2 regions of the Bradyrhizobium sp. USDA 3650 genome follow, and region 1 is predicted to be linked to the other one. Evidence: predicted binding sites of a transcription regulator. Region 1 holds the regulator's gene; the other holds the start of a gene.
What was found. Region 1 encodes HrcA, which represses chaperone genes, less so after heat shock. Its sites were predicted from a motif close to GTTAGCACTCNCNNNNNGNGAGTGCTAAC; they were not measured.
Positions count from the first base shown of each region.

Region 1 (10,528 bases):
TGCATCCACCGTGATCGCGCCTTCTTCGCGCAGCAGCGTGATGCGCTTGGGATCGAGCGAGCGGCCGGAGAGCGCTTTGTAACGCTCGGGGTCGATGCCTTCGGCCAAACGTAGTCCCATCAGCAAAAATTCGTCGGCGCGTTCTTCGCTGTTGAGGAGATCGTCGGTGACGACGCCGTGGCCGTTGGTCTCGACCCGCATCAGCCAGGCTTCGGGGCGCTTCTCGGTGGCGGTCGCGTGCCTGATACCGTCGATGTCGAGCCGGCCATGGGCACCGGGGCCGATGCCGGCATATTCCTCGCCGCGCCAGTAGACCAGATTGTGCCGGCACTCGGCGCCGCGCCGCGCGTGATTGGAAATCTCGTAGGCGGGCAGGCCGAGCCTGTCGCAGGTCTCCTGCGTGACGTCGTAAAGCGCGCGTGCGACCGCTTCATCCGGCGTTTTCAGCTTGCCGGCCTGATACAGGCCGAAGAACGGCGTGCCTTCTTCGATCGTCAATTGATAAAGCGACAGATGCTCGGCCGCCTCGCCGATCGCGAGACGCAATTCATCAGCCCACATCGCCGGCGTCTGGTCGGGACGGGCGTAGATCAGGTCGAACGAATAACGGTCGAACGAGCGGCGCGCGATGGCGACCGCGTCGAGGGCCTCGCGCGCGCTGTGCATGCGGCCGAGCGCTTTCAGCGAGGCATCGTCGAGCGCTTGCACGCCGAGCGAGACGCGATTGACGCCGGCGGCGCGATAGCCCGCGAAGCGCGTAGCCTCGACGCTGGTCGGGTTTGCCTCCAGCGTGACTTCAACGTCTTTCGCCACAATCCAGTGCTTGCCGATGGCATCGAGCACAGCGCCGACGGTTGCAGGCTGCATGAGCGAGGGTGTGCCGCCGCCGAGAAAGATCGAGGTGACTTCGCGGCCGGGTGCGCGCTCGGCGGTCGCAGCGATCTCGCGCGCGAAAGCCGACGCAAAGCGCGCCTCGTCGATCGCGGCGTGGCGGACATGGCTGTTGAAGTCGCAATAGGGGCACTTCGACAGGCAGAACGGCCAGTGCACGTAGACGCCGAAGGCTTCGGATTCTTGTGTTGACGCGTTTTCCTGGCGCGAACCGGTATCCACTTCGCTCGAAAACGCTCTAGCGCGGCTCAAGGCAGATCTCCGCCAGTTTCACGAAGGCGCGGGCACGGTGCGACAGGCCGAGACCGAGCGGCGGCAGCCCGTGCTTCTCGATGCTCTCCATCTCGCCGAAGGTGCGGCTGTGGCCGTCGGGCAAAAACATCGGGTCGTAGCCGAAGCCGGCGGTGCCGCGCGGCGGCCACACCAGCGTGCCGTCCACGCGCGCCTCGACCTCTTCGCGATGGTCGTCGGGCCATGCAACGCAGAGCGCGGAAACGAAATGCGCCTTGCGCTTGGCGGGCGTGGTCGCGCCACGCTCCTGCAACAGCCGTTCGATCTGCGCCATTGCCGCGGCAAAATCCTTGTTCGGGCCGGCCCAGCGCGCCGAGTAGATGCCGGGCGCGCCGTCGAGCGCGTCGACCACGATGCCGGAATCATCGGCGAAAGACGGCAGCTTCGTCGCCTGCGCTGCCGCGATCGCCTTGATCGCGCGGCGTTGCTGCGGAAATCGTTTCCGGTCTCTTCCGGCTCCGGAAGGCCTAATTCGCCGGCCGACACCGCCTCGATGCCGTAAGGCGCGAGCAGCTCCTTCATCTCGGCGAGCTTGCCGGGATTATGGGTCGCGATGACCAGCTTTCCGGTGATTCGGCGATGCATCGGCCTATTGACTACGCTACCGCCAGTTTCTGCAAGTCCACGAGACGCGCGACGCCCTTGCGCGCCAGCGCCATCAACGCCAGGAACTCGGCTTCCGTGAACGGTTCGCGTTCCGCGGTGCCCTGGACTTCGATGATGCGGCCATCGCCCGTCATGACGAAATTGGCGTCGGTATCGGCTTCGGAGTCCTCGGCATAGTCGAGGTCGAGCACGGGCGTGCCCTTGTAGATGCCGCAGGAGATCGCGGCGACGTTGTCGCGCAACACGTTGGCTTTGACCATGTTGCGCGCCTTCATCCAGGTGATGCAATCGGCGAGGGCGACCCAGGCACCGGTGATCGAGGCCGTGCGGGTGCCGCCGTCGGCCTGGAGCACGTCGCAATCGACCGTGATCTGGCGCTCACCGAGCGCTTCGAGATTGATGATGGTGCGAAGCGAGCGGCCGATCAGGCGCTGGATTTCGACGGTGCGGCCGCTCTGCTTTCCGGCGGAGGCCTCGCGGCGGGTGCGTTCCGACGTCGCGCGCGGCAGCATGCCGTATTCGGCGGTGACCCAGCCGCGGCCCTGGCCCTTGAGCCATGGCGGCAGGCGGTCTTCCAGCGTGGCGGTGACCAGCACGTGGGTGTCGCCGAATTTCACCAGGCACGAGCCTTCCGCATATTTGACCACGCCGCGCTCCAGCGTCACGGGGCGCAATTCGTCGGGCGCACGGCGGCTTGGCCGCATGGGAATCCTCCAAAACTCTCGGAAAAGGGCTGTTGGCGGTGCTTGTAGGGGGGGTAAGGGTGGGCGGCAAGGGGGAAGATCGAGGCCTTATTCACCCCCGATTTTCAATCCGCGAACGCCACGCTTGTCAGAAGCCCCAGGGATAGACAAATTACCTGTATCTGAGAGGAGTTACGGTCTGTGGCCCATCACGATCCGATCCATCTGATCGCGCCGCGCGCGGGCCTTGCCCAGCTCAACGAGCGTTCCCGCGACATCTTTCGTCAAATCGTCGAAAGCTATCTCGCGACCGGGGAGCCGGTGGGCTCGCGCAATATTTCGCGCCTGATCGCCATGCCGCTGTCGCCCGCTTCAGTCCGCAACGTCATGGCCGACCTGGAACAGCTCGGCCTGATCTACGCCCCGCACACCTCCGCCGGCCGGCTGCCGACGGAACTCGGCCTGCGCTTCTTCGTGGATGCCCTGATGCAGGTCGGCGACCTCAATGACAGTGAACGGCAGGCGATCCAGAGCCAGTTGACCTCCGTGGGCCACGCGCAATCGGTCGAGGCTGCGCTCGAGGAAGCATTGACGCGGCTTTCCGGCCTGACCCGTGCGGCCGCCGTCGTGCTGACGCCGAAATCCAATGCGCGGCTGAAACATATCGAATTCGTCCGCTTGGAACCGGAAAAGGCGTTGGTGATCCTGGTCGGCGAGGACGGGCAGGTCGAAAACCGCGTCTTGACGCTGCCGCCGGGAGTTCCATCCTCGGCGTTGACCGAAGCCGGCAACTTCCTCAATGCCCGGATCCGGGGCCGGACCCTGGCCGAGGCGCGGCTGGAGCTCGAGACCGCACTCGGAGAGGCGCGCACCGAGCTCGATCAGCTGACGCACAAGGTGATCTCGGCCGGTATCGCCAGCTGGTCCGGCGGTGAGAACGAGGACCGGCAGCTCATCGTCCGCGGCCACGCCAATCTGCTCGAGGATTTGCATGCGCTGGAGGATCTCGAGCGCGTTCGCCTGCTGTTCGACGACCTCGAGACCAAGCGCGGCGTGATCGACCTGCTCGGGCGGGCCGAGACCGCGGAAGGCGTGCGGATCTTCATCGGCAGTGAGAACAAGCTGTTCTCGCTGTCGGGCTCGTCCACCATCATCTCGCCCTATCGGGACGCTGCCGGCCATATCGTCGGCGTTTTGGGCGTGATCGGGCCGACGCGACTGAATTATGCCCGCGTGATCCCGACCGTGGACTACGCTGCCCGCATCGTCAGCCGGCTCCTGGGGGGCTGACCGGCGTCTCCCCCGATCACGGGCGCTTGATTTTCGGTGCCCGAAGCACGATATCCGGGCCAGAAACCCCTGAGATGAATGCGAAAAGAGAGCCGATGACCGATCGAGACCGGCAACCCGAAGACACGAGTGCTGCGGCCGGCGAGCCCGTGGTGTCAAAACCCTACATCATGCCCGACGATCCCGAGCCCGGCTCGGTCGAGCTCCTGCAGAAGGAAGTCGCCGAGGCGCGCGACCGCATGCTGCGGACGCTGGCCGAGATGGAGAATTTGCGCAAGCGCACCGCCAAGGAGGTCGCTGACGCCAAGCTCTACGGCGTCACGGGCTTTGCCCGCGACGTGCTCGACATCGCCGACAACCTCCAGCGCGCGCTCGATGCCGTTCCGGCCGAGGCCCGTGCGGCGGCCGATGCAGGCCTCGCTTCGCTGATCGAGGGCGTCGAGCTGACCGAGCGCTCGCTGCTCAGCGCGCTGGAAAAACACGGCGTGAAGAAGTTCGATCCCCTGGGCCAGAAGTTCGACCCGAACTTCCAGCAGGCGATGTTCGAGGTGCCTGATGCATCGGTGCCCGCGGGCACCGTCGTGCAGGTCATGCAGGCCGGTTACACCATCGGCGAGCGCGTGCTGCGTCCCGCCTTGGTCGGTGTCGCCAAGGGCGGCGCCAAGGCCGCGCCCGCCAACAGCAACGAGCCGAACGGCGCGGCGAACTAGTTGATCCTCATGGTGAGGAGGCGCGTCAGCGCCGTCTCGAACCATGCGGGCCGAACTGCTGCAGCGGGGCCTTCATCCTTCGAGACGCGCGCGAAAATGCGCGCTCCTCAGGATGAGGGTCTTGCAGTTTTTTGACCGGGCCTACGCGCTCGCCGCGATATCCGCGGACTGGATCCGCTTCACGCCGGCCTTGGCCATATCGGCCCAGGCTTTTGCGAGCGAACCCTGATTGTCGATGCCGCGGCAGGCGTCTTCCACCACATAGACCTCGAAGCCCGCCTTGCGCGCGTCGAGCGCGGTCCATGCGACGCAAAAATCCGTCGCCAGCCCGACTACGAAGACGCGCTTGATCTTGCGCCCCTTCAGATAGCCGGCAAGGCCGGTCGAGGTCTTGCCATCGGCTTCGAGGAAGGCCGAATAGCTGTCGACGTCCTTGTGAAACCCCTTGCGGATGATGAGCTCGGCGTGCGGGATCGCAAGGTCTTTCGACAGCGCGGCGCCGTCGGTGCCCTGCACGCAATGGTCGGGCCACAGCACCTGCTTGCCGTAGGGAAGATCGACGGTCTCGAACGGCTTCTTGCCGGCGTGGACCGATGCGAAGGAAACATGGCCTTGCGTGTGCCAGTCTTGCGTCATCACCACGTTCGAAAACGCTTTCGAGATCTTGTTGATGACGGGCACCACTCGCTCGCCTTCCTTCACGGCAAGGCTGCCGCCGGGAAGGAAGCAATTCTGCACGTCGATCACGAGCAGCGCGGATGCATCGTCCGGCTTGATCGATGTGGCCGCCAGAATCGCGGTTGGCGCGAGCGCCACGAGCGCGCTCGTCCCGAGCGCCGCCAAGACTTGTCGCCGATCCAGCATCATTCGCCTCCCTCCAGGATGAACTCAACGGAAGGGGAGCCTAGTTCCGTTCGTATACGAACAGAAGCCCGAAAATGCAGCCGGCTTTGGTGAGTGGTTGGGCTGCTGACCGGATACCTTCGTCGGGACGACGATGAGTGTCGGGTTAGCCTTTCGGCTGGATGCCGTCGCGGACTGCGCGGAAGCGGGTGAAGGCGGCCGGCCATTGCTCGCGCGGGGCGCTGGCGATGATGCGCAGCGAGGCGCCGCCGCTGCTGAAGCGGATCCACTGCACCACGGTCACCGGCGTCTTGTCCTTGCCGCTGACGCCGTCGATCCGGGTCTCGAAACCCTGCTGGCCGCTGATGCGGATCGGCTCGGACATGGTGACGCGGGACTCGCGCACGCCGGGAATCTGGAGCGCCGCCTCCTGGGCGAAGCGGGCGCGGTCGTCGGCGGCTTGCGGGGTGGCGCCAATCACGCCGAGGATGATGAACGGCTTCGATTCATAGCCGGAGCTCTCGTCGCCGTCGGCCAAGATGATGCTCGAGCCCGGCGCCAGCGTGCGAACGTCCTTGAAGTCTGCGAGATCGGTGATCTTGAACGGCATCAGCGCGATCTGCTCTTCGGCCGAGACCTGCTTGCGGGTGACGACGCTCGCGAACATCTGCCGCACCGCCTCGTCGGTGTAGATCTTGACCGCATTCTCCGGAATCTGCACCGCGACATAGCCGGAGAAGCCGGCCCCCGGCACGATCATCGAATAGCGCCGAACCGGGGTCTCGCCGGCCTTGCCGCTCTCGGTCGTGAAATAGGCAAGACCCGCGGGCGTCTCGATCTTGTCCTGCTTGACGCCGTTGGCTCCGGCCGTATTGGAGTTGAAGGCGCTCACCACCTCGCCATAGGCCGCCGGCGGCAGCTCTGTGATCAGCACCTTGACGCTGCCGTCCTCGCTCTCGAAGCCGGGAAAGGTCTTGGCCGTGTTGAGACCGACCAATGGCACCATGCCGAGGCGCAAGCCGGGTGGGAAAACGGCGTCGGCAGCCAGAGCCGGAAGCGCAGAGGCAACGAGGAGGGCGAGCGCAGCAAGGGGGCGGATCAGCTTCATGGGCACTCTGATTGGTTCACATTGAGGCCGTTCGATGGTGGCCAGCCGGCCCCTTTTGTCGCGCGAGGCAGCCCGATGACGAGCCCGGCCGGCTGCCCGCCTTTTAGCGGGTTTGGACTTGCCGCAACAGGGCGGGGCGGAATGCGGTAGCCGATGTCGGCCGATCGCGGCACCTGTTAATAATTCCTCACCCGCAAGGGCGGTGCAGCCCGGATATGTTCTTCCAAAACCCAATGTTTTCACGGCCGAAACTTGCGTTCGGTCCTTGCGGGCACCTCCCCCCCTCCTATATGACCCCCAACCATCGCAATATCGCGAATGTTTGATCTTAGGGGGTTTCGGTTCGGGTGCCTTCTGGGCCCAGCCAGCCTGCCGCAAAAACAAGGATACAGGACCATGGGAAAGGTCATCGGGATCGACCTCGGCACCACGAATTCGTGCGTCGCCGTAATGGATGGCAAGAACGCCAAAGTCATCGAGAATTCCGAAGGCATGCGCACGACGCCTTCGATCGTCGCCGTGACGGACGACGGTGAGCGCCTCGTCGGCCAGCCGGCCAAGCGTCAGGCCGTCACCAATCCCGAGCGCACGTTCTTCGCAGTGAAGCGCCTGATCGGCCGCCGCTACGACGACCCGATGGTCGAGAAGGACAAGAAGCTCGTTCCGTACAAGATCGTGAAGGCTTCCAACGGCGACGCCTGGGTCGAGGCCGACGGCCAGACCTACTCGCCCTCGCAGGTCTCGGCGTTCATCTTGCAGAAGATGAAGGAGACCGCGGAAGCCCATCTGGGCCAGAAGGTCGACCAGGCCGTCATCACCGTGCCCGCCTACTTCAACGACGCCCAGCGCCAGGCGACCAAGGACGCCGGCAAGATCGCGGGCCTTGAAGTGCTGCGCATCATCAACGAGCCGACCGCGGCCGCGCTCGCCTATGGCCTCGACAAGACCAAGACCGGCACGATCGCCGTGTACGATCTCGGCGGCGGCACGTTCGATATCTCGATTCTCGAAATCGGCGACGGCGTGTTCGAGGTGAAGTCGACCAACGGCGACACCTTCCTCGGCGGCGAAGACTTCGACATGCGCCTGGTCGGCTATCTGGCCGACGAATTCCAGAAGGAGCAGGGCATCAACCTGCGCAACGACAAGCTTGCGTTGCAGCGCCTGAAGGAAGCTGCTGAAAAGGCCAAGATCGAGCTGTCGTCGACGACGCAGACCGAGATCAACCTGCCCTTCATCACCGCGGACCAGACCGGCCCGAAGCATCTGACGATGAAGCTCACCCGCGCCAAGTTCGAGGCGCTGGTCGATGACCTCGTCCAGAAGACCGTCGAGCCCTGCCGCAAGGCGCTGAAGGATGCCGGCCTCACCGCCGCCGAGATTGGCGAAGTGGTGCTGGTCGGCGGCATGTCGCGCATGCCGAAGGTCCAGGAAGTCGTGAAGCAGCTGTTCGGCAAGGAGCCGCACAAGGGCGTCAACCCGGACGAAGTCGTGGCGATCGGCGCCGCGATCCAGGCCGGCGTGCTTCAGGGCGACGTCAAGGACGTGCTGCTGCTCGACGTGACCCCGCTGTCGCTGGGCATCGAGACGCTGGGCGGCGTGTTCACCCGCATCATCGACCGCAACACCACGATCCCGACCAAGAAGAGCCAGGTGTTCTCGACCGCCGAGGACAGCCAGAACGCGGTCACCATCCGCGTCTTCCAGGGCGAGCGTGAAATGGCGGCCGACAACAAGATGCTCGGTCAGTTCGACCTGATGGGCATTCCGCCGGCCCCGCGCGGCATGCCGCAGATCGAGGTGACCTTCGACATCGACGCCAACGGCATCGTCAACGTCTCGGCCAAGGATAAGGCCACGTCCAAGGAGCAGCAGATCCGCATCCAGGCCTCCGGCGGTTTGTCGGAAGCCGACATCGAGAAGATGGTCAAGGACGCCGAGGCCAATGCCGAGGCGGACAAGAAGCGCCGCGAGGCCGTGACTGCCAAGAACGACGCGGATGGTCTGGTGCATTCGACCGAGAAGGCACTGGCCGAGCACGGTTCGAAGGTCGCAGAGACCGAGCGCCGCGCGATCGAGGATGCGGTCAGCGACCTCAAGGAAGCGCTGAAGGGCGACGATGCCGAAGCCATCAAGGCCAAGACCCAAACGCTGGCCCAGGCGTCGATGAAGCTCGGCGAGGCCATGTACAAGCAGCAGGCCGAGGCCGACGCCAAGAAGGATGCGGCCAAGGACGACGTCGTCGACGCGGAGTTCACCGAAGTCGACGACGACAAGAACAACAAGAAGTCCGCCTGAACCCCGCGAGGGTGATGATGCGGACGGCTTGGACCCCACACGCGCCAACGGCCTCCTCCCTCGCGGGGGAGGCCATCGTGTCGGGCTCGACGGGGCAAGGCCTTGCTAAAATCGGCCCCGTTACGATCGATCAATTCCCAGCCGTTATTCTGAATGCTGCCGTGCAATCCTCTGCCGCGAGGCGGAAGGCTGCCTATATCGTTGCATGGCGACGTTGCTTCGCTCCGACTTGAATCGCGATCGGATAGACTGAGCTCATCATGTCCACGTCCACCAAGCGCTGCTACTACGAAACCCTCGAAGTCGAACGCGATGCCGACGATTCCGTCCTGAAATCGTCGTTCCGCAAGCTGGCGATGAAGTTTCACCCCGACCGCAATCCCGGGGACGACACCAGCGAAGTCAAATTCAAGGAAATCAACGAGGCCTACGAGGTCCTGAAAGACAAGGACAAGCGCGCCGCCTATGACCGTTACGGCCATGCCGCCTTCGAGCAGGGCGGCGGCGGTGGCGGCCCCGGTTTCGGCGCGGGCTTCGCCTCCTCTTTTTCCGACATTTTCGAAGATCTGTTCGGCATGGCCGGACAGCGCGGCGGCCGTGGCGGCCGCGAGCGCGGCGCCGATCTGCGCTACAACATGGAAATCACGCTCGAGGAAGCTTTTGGCGGCAAGACCGCGCAGATCGAGATCCCGGTCTCGGTCACCTGCGAAGCCTGCTCGGGCATCGGGGCCAAGGCCGGCACCAAGCCGAAGACCTGCTCGACCTGCGGCGGCGCCGGACGCGTACGGCAGTCGCAGGGCTTCTTCACGCTGGAGCGGACCTGTCCCGGCTGCCAGGGGCGCGGCCAGATGATCGAGGACGCCTGCCCGTCCTGCTCGGGTCAGGGGCGTGTCACCCGCGAGCGGAATCTGTCGGTCAACATTCCCCCTGGAGTCGAGGACGGCACCAGGATCAGGCTCGCCGGCGAGGGCGAGGCCGGGGTCCGCGGCGGCCCGCCCGGCGACCTCTACATCTTCCTGTCGCTGGCCCAGCACCAGTTCTTCCAGCGCGACGGCGCCGATCTGCATTGTCGTGTGCCGATCTCGATGGTGACGGCGGCGCTTGGCGGCGAATTCGAGGTGCCGACCATCGAGAAGGGCAAGACCAAGGTGAAGGTCCCCGCAGGGACGCAGTCCAGCCGCCGATTCCGCATCGCATCAAAAGGCATGCCGGTGCTGCGCTCGCGCCAGATGGGCGACATGTATGTTCAGGTCGTGGTCGAGACCCCGCAAAATCTCACCAAGAAACAGCAGGAATTGCTGGCCGAGTTCGAAAAACTCTCCTCCGGCAACACCCAGCCGGAATCCGAGGGTTTCTTCACCAAGGTCAAGGATTTCTTCGGTAATCGGGCAAGTTGACGCGTCTTGACCGTGCCGCCTTCGGCCTATACGTCTTTATGACCATTTTCTGACACGCCGCGGTCACGCGGTCCCGGCCGGTCCCGACATGCCATTGCCATCGTCCGCGCGTGCGTTGAAGAAGCCCCGTCTCGATGACGAGGTGCGTTTTCTCCGGTCATGGATCGAAAAGCCCCTCCACATGGGCGCGGTGATGCCGTCGGGCAAGCTGCTGGCCCGGACCATGGCCCATTACGTCGACGTCAATTCGGACGCACCGGTGGTCGAGCTCGGGCCCGGCACCGGCGCCATCACCTCGGCCTTGGTCGAGCGCGGCGTCGACCAGAAGCGTCTCGTCCTCGTCGAGTACAATCCTGGCTTCTGCGCCCTGCTGCGCGACCGCTATCCGCAGGCCAAGGTGGTGCAGGGCGA
Region 1 covers NZ_JBSRZG010000001.1:4,421,761-4,432,288, forward strand. The annotation lists gene hemW (radical SAM family heme chaperone HemW) at 1-1,113, opposite strand, end outside; partial or broken gene rdgB (RdgB/HAM1 family non-canonical purine NTP pyrophosphatase) at 1,130-1,767, opposite strand; gene rph (ribonuclease PH) at 1,779-2,492, opposite strand; gene hrcA (heat-inducible transcriptional repressor HrcA) at 2,673-3,761, shown strand; gene grpE (nucleotide exchange factor GrpE) at 3,857-4,471, shown strand; gene pncA (bifunctional nicotinamidase/pyrazinamidase) at 4,613-5,335, opposite strand; gene ACVIN2_RS20670 (hypothetical protein) at 5,481-6,422, opposite strand; gene dnaK (molecular chaperone DnaK) at 6,819-8,720, shown strand; gene dnaJ (molecular chaperone DnaJ) at 8,981-10,117, shown strand; gene ACVIN2_RS20685 (class I SAM-dependent methyltransferase) at 10,206-10,528, shown strand, end outside.

Region 2 (10,528 bases), 3.3 Mb from region 1:
GTCTAATCTCGGGAACGCAAGCGCGGCCCTTGAACTCTATCAGGAAGCGCTCGAGAGCTACGACAAGGCGCTCGCAATCGACGGAAGACTTTCCGAAGCCCATAACGGCCGGGGTTGGGCGCTCTGCCGTCTGCGCGCCTATGACGAGGCTGTCGCAAGCTTAAACCGCGCGTTATCGATCAAGCCTGACTATGCCTCGGCGCTGTCGAGCCGCGCCGTTGCATTGCGGGAGCTTCAGCGATTCGACGAAGCCATGGCGGATTGCAATCGCGCAATCGCCCTGGCACCCGACGACGCGAATGGGTGGCTCTGGCGGGCCAGCATCTTGCTCCTGACCCGGCAAGTTGCCGAAGCATTGTCCGATTGCGAGAAGGCTCTCGCGGCCGATCCCGGCTTCTCTCAGGCCCACAGCCTGCTCGGCCAATGTCTCGCAGCACTTGGCCGGGTCGACGAAGCGCTCGCCAGTTTCGACAGAGCTCTCGACATCGAGCCGGATCAGAGCACGATCTCCAGCAAGATATTCACCCTCGACTTTATGGCCGACGCCAGCGTTGCGCAGCATCAGCAAGCGCGACGTGTATGGTGGGAGCAGATCGGTGCGAAGATCGCCTCGGCAGCGGCGGGACCACATGACAACAGCCGCGATCCGGATCGCCGTCTGGTGCTGGGTTATGTCTCGTCGGATTTTCATGCACATTCGGCGGCGTTCATTTTCAAGCCGGTCCTGCAGCACCATGATCGGGCACAGTTCGAGATCGTGTGCTACGCTTGTTCACCGAAAACGGATGCGACGACCCGCGAATTTCAGGGCATCGCCGATCGCTGGCGGGACGCCTCGCAATGGTCCGACGATCGCCTCGCCGCCCAGATTCGCGCCGATGGCGTCGATATCCTGATCGATCTGTCCGGCCATACCAGCGGAAACCGCCTCGGTGTGTTTGCGCGCAAGCCGGCACCAGTTCAGGTGCATGGCTGGGGCCACGGCACCGGCACCGGGCTGCCAACGATCGATTATCTGTTCTCGGACCCGGTCGCGATTCCGGTTGCGGTTCGGCATCTGTTTGCGGAGACCGTCGTTGACCTGCCGTGCTTTGTGACGCTGGCGCCGCTGCCGGACGGGATTGCGCGGGCGCCGACGCCGGCGATCGCGAACGGCTTCATCACATTCGGTGTCTTCAACCGCATCAGCAAGATTTCGAACGAGGCGGTGGGCGTCTGGTCCAGGATTCTCGAGCGGGTGCCGGGGTCGCGACTGCTGATCAAGGATACTGCGCTGGACGCTCAGCTGGTCCGCGACAATCTGCTGGCGCGGTTTGCAGCTGGCCGGTTGCCGGCCGAACGCGTCGATCTGCTCGGAGCCACGTCGCGAGACGAGCATCTGGCAGCGTTCAATCGCGTCGATATTGGCCTCGACCCATTCCCGCAGAATGGCGGCGTCAGCACGTGGGAAGCCTTGCAGATGGGCGTGCCGGTGGTGGCGAAGCTCGGTCACAGCCTGCCGAGCCGTGCTGCCGGCTCCATCCTCGCCGCACTGGGCCTGCCGGACTGGGTCGCGGAAAGCGATGAGGCCTATGTCGAGATCGCAGCGAGCCGTGGGGCACAGATCGGCGACCTCGATAAGTTGCGCCGCGAACTGCCCGGACAGATCAGGGCTGCGGCCGCCGGCAACCCCGTCTCATACGCGCAAGCGGTGGACGATGCCTATCGCGCGATGTGGAAACGCTATTGCAACGACGGCGGCTGATCTCCGCTTCGCCTACGCCTTCAATTCCACCGTCCTGAACTCCGCCGGCAGGATCACCTCCAGCAGCTCGACGTCGTCCGAATAGTCCAGGATCATGTGCTTGATCTTCGGCGGCTGGGTCCAGGCGCTGCCTTCTTTCATCAGCGTCTCGCCCTCTCCGTCCATATAGGTCTTCACCCAGCCCTTGAGCACGTACACCATCTGGAATTCGACGTCGTGGAAGTGCAGCTTCGACACCTCGTCCGGGTTGCAGGGGCCTTGCAGCCGGATCACGTGCGCTTGCGCCAGCCCGTGGCTCGCAGCGGCGATGCCGAGATCGCGATATTTCGCGTAGGTGCGCAGACCGTCGGCCTTGAAGTCTTCCTCACGGTGATGGCTGATCGCGATGCGCTGCTTGGGCCGCGCCGGTTTCTTGACGGATGACTTGGCCGGTGTCGCGCGAGCTTTCGCCTTCACCGCCTTGCGCGCCGTGGGTCGTGCTGCGGGTTTGGCCCCGCTTCGCTTCTTCGCCGCCGCCTGCGATGCGCTACGCGATTTTGCTTTCTTGGCCATGGCGATCTCCCCTGTTGTTATGGGGGAGAGGTTAGCACGGAATGCGAAATCGTAGGATGGGTTAGCGTCAGTGTAACCCACCACTTCGCTCCGCCAGCGTGGAAGCATGGCGGGTTACGCTGACGCTAACCCACCCTACAGCACCGCGCTCGCCTTCAATGCAGCCGGAATACGCCGTCGACCGCGCGCAGCTCGGCCGGCTTAATCAGCTTGGAATGCGCGACCGTGACCGAGAACAGCGGACCGTCGAGCTTCTTCTGCCAGAACGCCAGGAAATCCGTCAGCGCGGGAAATTTCGGAAACATGTCGTAGTTCTGCCAGACATAGGTCTGGAGCAGCGAGCGATGATCCGGCATCCGGTAAAGAATTTCGGCCGTCGTCAGCCCGTAACCCAGCACCTGTTTCCGGAAGTCGTCGGAAACAACCCCAACTCGCGAGACCATGCCAACCTCCTTTGCAGGAGCGCATATTCAAGGGGTGGCTTTCCGGTACGCGCCCTACGAGCCACCCGGTGGAGATGCGCTCACATGAGTGAAATGTGACGCAAACTGACAATCCATCTCAAGCCCAAAAGTTTAACAAGCTGTTGAAATTCAATGCGTTAGCAGCAGATGTCGCTCCGTGCTAATACGGGCGCCGAGCGCGATTAACGATGGAAAGAGATTTTGGCAGGCGGCGCTTCCGAGTGCTATTTATCTGCTACAAGCCCTTGCTCCCGCCAAAATCCTGCCTTATCTGAGCTGTGCCTGTGCTAGCACTCGCGGGCGCAGACTGCTAACAATCCAAAATTCCCAACTCGTGCAAAAGCTTAGGAGAACTGCATGAAATTCCGTCCGCTTCACGACCGCGTCGTGGTCAAGCGCATCGACGCAGAAGAGAAGACCGCTGGCGGCATCATCATTCCCGACACGGCCAAGGAAAAGCCCTCGCAGGGCGAAATCGTCGCCGTGGGCCCGGGTGGCCGCGACGAAGCAGGCAAGCTGATCCCGATCGACCTGAAGGTCGGCGACCGCGTGCTGTTCGGCAAGTGGTCCGGCACTGAGGTCAAGATCGACAACGTCGATCTGCTGATCATGAAGGAAAGCGACATCATGGGCGTCCTCGACGTCCCCGCTTCCAAGAAGAAGGCGGCCTAAGCGCCCCTCTCTTATCCAGCTAAACACCTAAGGAAAAAATCCAGATGGCAGCAAAAGAAGTTAAATTCTCGGTCGATGCGCGCGACAAGATGCTTCGCGGCGTCGACATTCTCGCCAACGCGGTGAAGGTCACGCTCGGTCCGAAGGGCCGCAACGTCGTGCTCGACAAGTCGTTCGGCGCTCCCCGCATCACCAAGGACGGCGTCACCGTCGCCAAGGAGATCGAGCTCGAGGACAAGTTCGAGAACATGGGCGCGCAGATGGTGCGCGAAGTCGCCTCCAAGTCCGCTGACGCGGCCGGCGACGGCACCACCACCGCCACCGTGCTGGCCCAAGCGATCGTGCGCGAAGGCGCCAAGTCGGTTGCCGCCGGCATGAACCCGATGGACCTCAAGCGCGGTATCGACCTCGCGGTCGAAGCCGTCGTTGCGGACCTCGTCAAGAACTCCAAGAAGGTCACCTCGAACGACGAGATCGCCCAGGTCGGCACCATCTCGGCCAACGGTGACGCGGAGATCGGCAAGTTCCTCGCCGACGCCATGAAGAAGGTCGGCAACGAGGGTGTCATCACCGTCGAGGAAGCCAAGTCGCTCGAGACCGAGCTCGACGTCGTCGAGGGCATGCAGTTCGACCGCGGCTACATCTCGCCCTACTTCGTCACCAACGCCGACAAGATGCGCGTTGAGATGGACGACGCCTACATCCTGATCAACGAGAAGAAGCTCTCCTCGCTGAACGAGCTGCTTCCGCTGCTCGAGGCCGTGGTGCAGACCGGCAAGCCGCTGGTCATCGTCGCCGAGGACGTCGAAGGCGAAGCGCTTGCGACTCTGGTCGTGAACCGTCTGCGTGGCGGCCTGAAGGTTGCGGCCGTCAAGGCTCCGGGCTTCGGCGATCGCCGTAAGGCCATGCTGCAGGACATCGCGATCCTGACCGGCGGCCAGGCGATCTCGGAAGATCTCGGCATCAAGCTCGAGAACGTGACGCTCAACATGCTCGGTCGCGCCAAGAAGGTGATGATCGACAAGGAGAACACCACGATCGTCAACGGCGCCGGCAAGAAGGCCGACATCGAAGCGCGCGTGGCTCAGATCAAGGCGCAGATCGAGGAAACCACCTCGGACTACGACCGTGAGAAGCTCCAGGAGCGTCTTGCCAAGCTCGCAGGCGGCGTCGCGGTGATCCGCGTCGGCGGCGCGACCGAGGTCGAGGTGAAGGAGCGCAAGGATCGCGTTGATGACGCGATGCATGCGACCCGCGCCGCGGTCGAGGAAGGCATCGTTCCGGGCGGCGGCGTCGCCCTGCTCCGTGCCTCCGAGCAGCTCAAGGGCCTGCGCACCAAGAACGACGACCAGAAGACCGGCGTCGAGATCGTGCGCAAGGCGCTCTCCGCGCCCGCTCGCCAGATCGCGATCAACGCCGGTGAAGACGGCTCCGTGATCGTCGGCAAGGTCCTCGAGAACAAGTCGTACGCCTACGGCTTCGACTCCCAGACCGGCGAATATGTCGATCTCGTCAAGAAGGGCATCATCGACCCGACCAAGGTGGTCCGTACCGCGATCCAGAACGCAGCCTCGGTTGCGGCTCTCTTGATCACCACGGAAGCCATGGTCGCCGAGCTGCCCAAGAAGGGCGGCGCCGGTCCGGCGATGCCCCCGGGCGGCGGCATGGGCGGCATGGATTTCTGATCCAGCCATTTCGGCAAACGACAAAATGCGAAACCCCGGCAGCGATGCCGGGGTTTTTGTTTTTGGAGGATCGCTTCGCGCACCCCATGATCACAGCCCGTAGCTCGGATGGAGCGGAAGCGAAATCCGGGGCCCCGTATCCGACGCGAGCAGTTCTCCTGGATTGCGCTGCGCTCCATCCAGGCTACGAACTCAGTTCATGCAGGCGCCGCGCACTGCTCCCGGAATGACGGTGGGCCTCACCACACCTTCCCCAGCCGCTCCATGTGCGGCTCGCCGTGTTGGTCGAGCGACCAGAATATCCGCGTCACCTTGCCGACCAGATTGTCCATCGGCACGAATCCAATCGACGACATCACGCGGCTGTCGCTCGAGTTGTCTCTGTTATCACCGAGCACGAAGAAATGGCCCGGCGGCACGGTGTAGACGTCGGTGTTGTCGTAGTAGCCGTTGTCGACGCAGTCCTGCGTCACGTAGGAGGCGCCGTTCGGCAGCGTCTCGCGCCAGCGCTTGGCCTTCGCACTGTCATCCGCGCCGCAGGTGGAGCCGGCAACCACCGCCTTCAGGGCGACGCGCGTCACCGGGCGGTCGTTGAGGATGAGTTGGCCCTGCCGCATCTGGATCCGATCACCGGGCAGCCCGACCACGCGCTTGACATAGTCGACCGAGGTGTCCTTTGGCGTCCGGAATACGACGACGTCGCCATGCTCGGGCTCGGCGGCCCGGACACGCCCGGAGATCCACGACGGCGCGAAGGGAAACGAATAGCGGCCGTAGCCATAGGCATATTTTGCGGCAAAGACGTAATCGCCGACGACCAGCGTCGGCGTCATCGAGCCGGACGGGATGTTGAACGGCTGGAACAGGAAGATGCGAAACAGAAACGGCGGCGACCACAGCACCGGAATCAGGAGGATCAGGATGACGATCGCCTTCCATTCCCGCACTTTGGCCTGCGGGTGGATGGTTTCCTGAAGAGTGGTCATGCGCTGCCCTGATCAAGCCCGTCACGAGATTACGCAACCTTCGCGCGCACGCAATCCCATAACTTGGTCGCGCCGCGCACGGATCGCGTTCACGCCCGCAATCAGCCGCGCGCGAGATCGCTAAAGCAGCGGCGGATCCATTCGATGGTGAGCCGCGTCGCCGGATCGCGCTTGAGATGGTTCTGCACCAGCAGCCAGACGTCGCGGCGCCCGGGCAGCAGTGTGGCGCGCAGGCGGCGATCGCCGAGCAAGTCCGCGCAGACATGCTCCGGCAACACGCCGGCGGCCTGATGCGCGCGGATCAGGTTACGGATGACGCGAACGTTGTCGGTGACGCAGCGCGCGTGGGCTTGCTTCATACGCAGGAATTGCATCTCGGGAATGGCACCGAGTTCGTCCGGATAGGCGCACAGCACCGGCTCGCCCTCGGTCGCAACAGGCTCGAAATAATAGAGCTTGACGTCACCGAGCCTGGAGATCGCGAAGTCTCCCTTGTCGGGTTTGCGCAGACGGATAGCGAGATCGGCTTCCCAGCGCGAGAACTTGACGTTCTCGCTCGAGGTGAGGAATTGCAGCGTCAGGCCGGGATTGGCGCGCAGGAAGTCGCTCGCCCGCGGCGACAGAACCTCCTCGGCGACCGTATTGGTGGAGGCGATACGCAGGCGTCCCACCGGGCCCGCCAGACTCTCGCCGACGCGACCGATCTCGGCGGCATGAGCGGCCATCGCCTCGACATGCGCCAGCACCGCCTCGCAATGGCGCGTCGGCCGGCGCTGGCCGTCCACCGCATCGAACAGAGGCACGCCGAGATCGCGCTGGATGCGTGCAAGCCTGCGGCCGACCGTGGTCTCGTCGATGCGCAGCCGCGCGCTGGCGCCGGCATAGGTGCCCTCGTCCCTGACCGCGGCGATGATGCGCAGATCGTCCCAGTTCATGCGATGAGCCTAGCAGGTGCCACCGGCTCCTGCAAATTTGCAGCCATATGCTGCAATAGTCCTGCACATTGGCAGGCTGCCGCCGCGCTAGTGTCGCGCCATCCGATACCGCCAGGAAAGCCCGACCCGCATGACCGCCCCAAAAACCCTGCTTGAATTATCCGGCGCAGATCTCAATCCGCCCAGACTCGCCGATTCCTGCCTCGTGCTGATCGACATCCAGAACGAATATTGCGCCGGCCCGCTCGCCTTGCCGGATGCGGAGCCCGCGATCGCCGCCGCCGCGCGCCTGCTCGCCCGCGCGAGGGCGAGCGGCGCTGCGATCTTCCATATCGCGCACAAGGGACGTGCCGGCAGCCTGTTCGACCGCGAGGTCGCGCGCGGCGCGATCGTCAGGAACGTGGCGCCGCTCGCCAGCGAAGCCGTGATCGAAAAGGCGCTGCCGAATGCTTTTGCCGACACCGACCTTCAGGCCCGGCTGGCCGCAACCGGACGCACGAACATCGTGCTGGCCGGTTTCATGACCCATATGTGCATCAGTTCGACCGCCCGCGCCGCGCTCGACCTCGGCCTGCGCACGACGATCGCAGCCGATGCCTGCGCCACACGCGATCTTCCCGACGGCCGCGGCGGAGCGCTCTCCGCAAGGACCATCCACGAGGTCGCCCTGGCCGAATTGTCGGATCGGTTTGCGATCATCGCGCAAACCGAGGCGCTGACCTGAAGGAACGTGGGCGATGCTGCAACTCTATTTCTCCCCGATGGCCTGCTCGCTTGCGAGCCGCATCGCGCTGATGGAAGCGGGCCTCGATGCGCGCTATCATCTCGTCCATCTCGAGACCAAGCAGGTCGTGGAAAACAGCAGCGACTTCTTCGGCGTTTCGCCGAAGGGCGCGGTGCCGGTCCTGGTGCTGGAGAATGGCGAACGGCTGACCGAAAGCGCGGCGGTGCTGCAATACATCGCCGATTTGAAGCCGCAGGCGGGCCTTGCACCCGCGTTCGGAGATCCCGACCGGTATCGGCTCCAGGAATGGCTCAGCTTCGTCGGGGCCGAGATCCACAAGGCGTTCCTGTTTCCGACCTTCTGGTACAAGGACGACGCCTCGCTCGCCAAGCCGCGGGCACGGATAGCGCAGACATTATCGGTGCCATCCGCGCACCTTGAGGGCCGCGAATTCCTCGTCGGCAACAGTTTTACAATCGCGGATGCCCACCTCACCTGGGCTTTGCTGCTGCTCCGTCCGGCAGGCGTCGACATCGCGCAATGGCCATCCTTGTCGGCCTATCTGGCGCGCATGCAGGCCCGGCCAGCCGTGCGGGACGCGATTGCGACCGAAATGGCCGTGCGCAAGACGATGGCGGCGAGCCCTACGTGACAGGATGTCACGGCCGGGAAATCCCAGCGTTTTCTCTGGCGGGGCATTGATGTCGGAGCGGCATGCGCTAATCTGGAGGGATATTTTTCGACATTTCATTGGAAGGCATTCATGCGTGCTCTTTCCAGATTTCGCCTCGCCAGATTTTGCCTCGCCAGATTTTGCCCGGCCGGACTTTGCCTCGCCCTCCTCGCCTGCTGGCTTTCCCTTGCGCCGGCATCGGCGGAAACCCGCGTCGCGCTGGTGATCGGCAATGGCGCCTATGCCAGTACGGCGAAGCTTCCCAATCCGTCGCACGATGCCGAAGACGTCGCCGCCTCGCTCAAGCGCAGCGGCTTCGAGGTGCTCCAGGGCATCGACCTGCGCCAGGCCGACATGCAGGACCTGACCATCCGCTTCGCGCGCGCCGCGAGCAAAGCCGACGTCGCCATGTTCTACTACAGCGGCCATGCGATGCAGTACAACGGCGTGAACTATCTGATGCCTGTCGACGCCGTGCTGAGCGACGAAGCGGATCTGAAGCGCTTCGTGCGGGTCGACGATATCGTGAACGATCTGCAGCAGGCCAAGAACCTGCGCATCCTCATCCTTGATTCCTGCCGCGACAATCCGCTGGCCGAAAGCTTGAAACGCTCCGCCGGCATGACGCGCGCCGCCTCGATCGGGCGGGGCTTGTCGAAAGTCGAGGCACCACGCGGCACGATCGTATCGTTCTCAACCCAGTCCGGGCAGACCGCGGCCGACGGCAGCGGCCGCAACAGCCCCTATACGACGGCGTTCCTGAAGCACATCGAGGAGCCCCAGGAGATCGGCGAGGTCTTTCGCGACATCAGCAGCGACGTCTACGATTCCAGCGGCAAGACCCAGCTCCCGGAGCTGTCGCTGTCGATCATCGGCAAGTTCTACCTGAACGGGCCGGTGTCGATCACGGTGGCGCCGGCGGCGCCGCAAGCCGCCCCCCGGGCTGATCCCTGCGCGGCAGCAGAGGCGCACTGGAAGGCCGCGGACGGCATCGGCACGCTTGGCGCCTACGAGGACCATCTCACGAGATTCCCGAATTGCATCTTCGCCACGCTTGCCAAGGCCCGAATTGAAGGTCTGAAGCAGAAGGTGGCGCTCGCGCCGGCAAGCGGCAACGCCCGTAGCGCGAAGGACTTCGACGGCAATTGGGACGTGACGTTGAACTGCCCGCCGACCGGTAAGGCGCAGGGCTTCACCCGGGCCCTGTCTGCCACGGTTGCGAACGGCGTCTTTCATGCCGACGCCCAGAGCCAGGGCGCCGTCAACCGCCTGGAGATCGATGGCCAGATCCCCGCGGACGGCAAGACGACTTTGAGCGCGCGCGGAACGACGGGGGCGAGCACCTATACCCTCAACAATCTCGCGCCCGGCTCGCCCTACGCCTTTACGGTGGATGCGCAGTTCGATCGCGCCCGCGGCACCGGCAAGCGCAACGAGGCACGCGCCTGCGGCCTGGTCTTCGTCAAACGCTGATCGTGCATCGTCCAGCGTTCAGACGCCGGTCTGACTGATGAACTTGGTGTTGAAATAGCCCTCCATCGCCTCGGTGCCGCCTTCCGAGCCGTAGCCGGAATCCTTGATGCCGCCGAACGGCACTTCGGGCAGCGCGAGACCAAAACTGTTGATCGACATCATGCCGGCTTCGATCGCCGAGCCGATCGCGGCCGCCGTCTTGGCCGAGCTGGTGAAGGCGTAGGACGCCAGCCCAAAAGGCAGCCGGTTGGCCTCCTCGACCACCTCGTCGAACGACGAGAAGCGCGAAATCAGTGCGAGCGGGCCGAACGGCTCCTCGTTCATGGCGCGCGCATCCTTCGGCACGTCGCTCACCACGGTCGGCTCGAAGAAATGCCCCTTGTTGCCGACGCGTTTGCCGCCGGTCTCGAGTTTTGCACCCTTGCCGACGGCATCCTGCACCATACCTTCGATGGCGGTGACGCGGCGAGGGTTGGCGAGCGAACCCATTTTGGAGTCGGGATCGAGGCCGTTGCCGACCTTGAAGGTCTTGGCGCTGTCGACAAATGTGTCGACGAATTCACGGAACACGTCATCCTGCACCAGCATCCGCGTCGGCGAGATGCAAACCTGCCCGGCAT
Region 2 covers NZ_JBSRZG010000001.1:7,705,055-7,715,582, reverse strand. The annotation lists gene ACVIN2_RS36350 (O-linked N-acetylglucosamine transferase, SPINDLY family protein) at 1-1,744, shown strand, start outside; gene ACVIN2_RS36345 (cupin domain-containing protein) at 1,757-2,296, opposite strand; gene ACVIN2_RS36340 (usg protein) at 2,452-2,739, opposite strand; gene ACVIN2_RS36335 (co-chaperone GroES) at 3,118-3,432, shown strand; gene groL (chaperonin GroEL) at 3,477-5,117, shown strand; gene lepB (signal peptidase I) at 5,357-6,103, opposite strand; gene ACVIN2_RS36320 (LysR family transcriptional regulator) at 6,205-7,038, opposite strand; gene ACVIN2_RS36315 (cysteine hydrolase family protein) at 7,169-7,762, shown strand; gene ACVIN2_RS36310 (glutathione binding-like protein) at 7,776-8,414, shown strand; gene ACVIN2_RS36305 (caspase family protein) at 8,526-9,908, shown strand; gene ACVIN2_RS36300 (NAD-dependent succinate-semialdehyde dehydrogenase) at 9,927-10,528, opposite strand, start outside.
Region 2: ACVIN2_RS36335 (co-chaperone GroES) is a predicted target of HrcA. The motif match lies at 3,047-3,075, and genes of this name have one in related genera.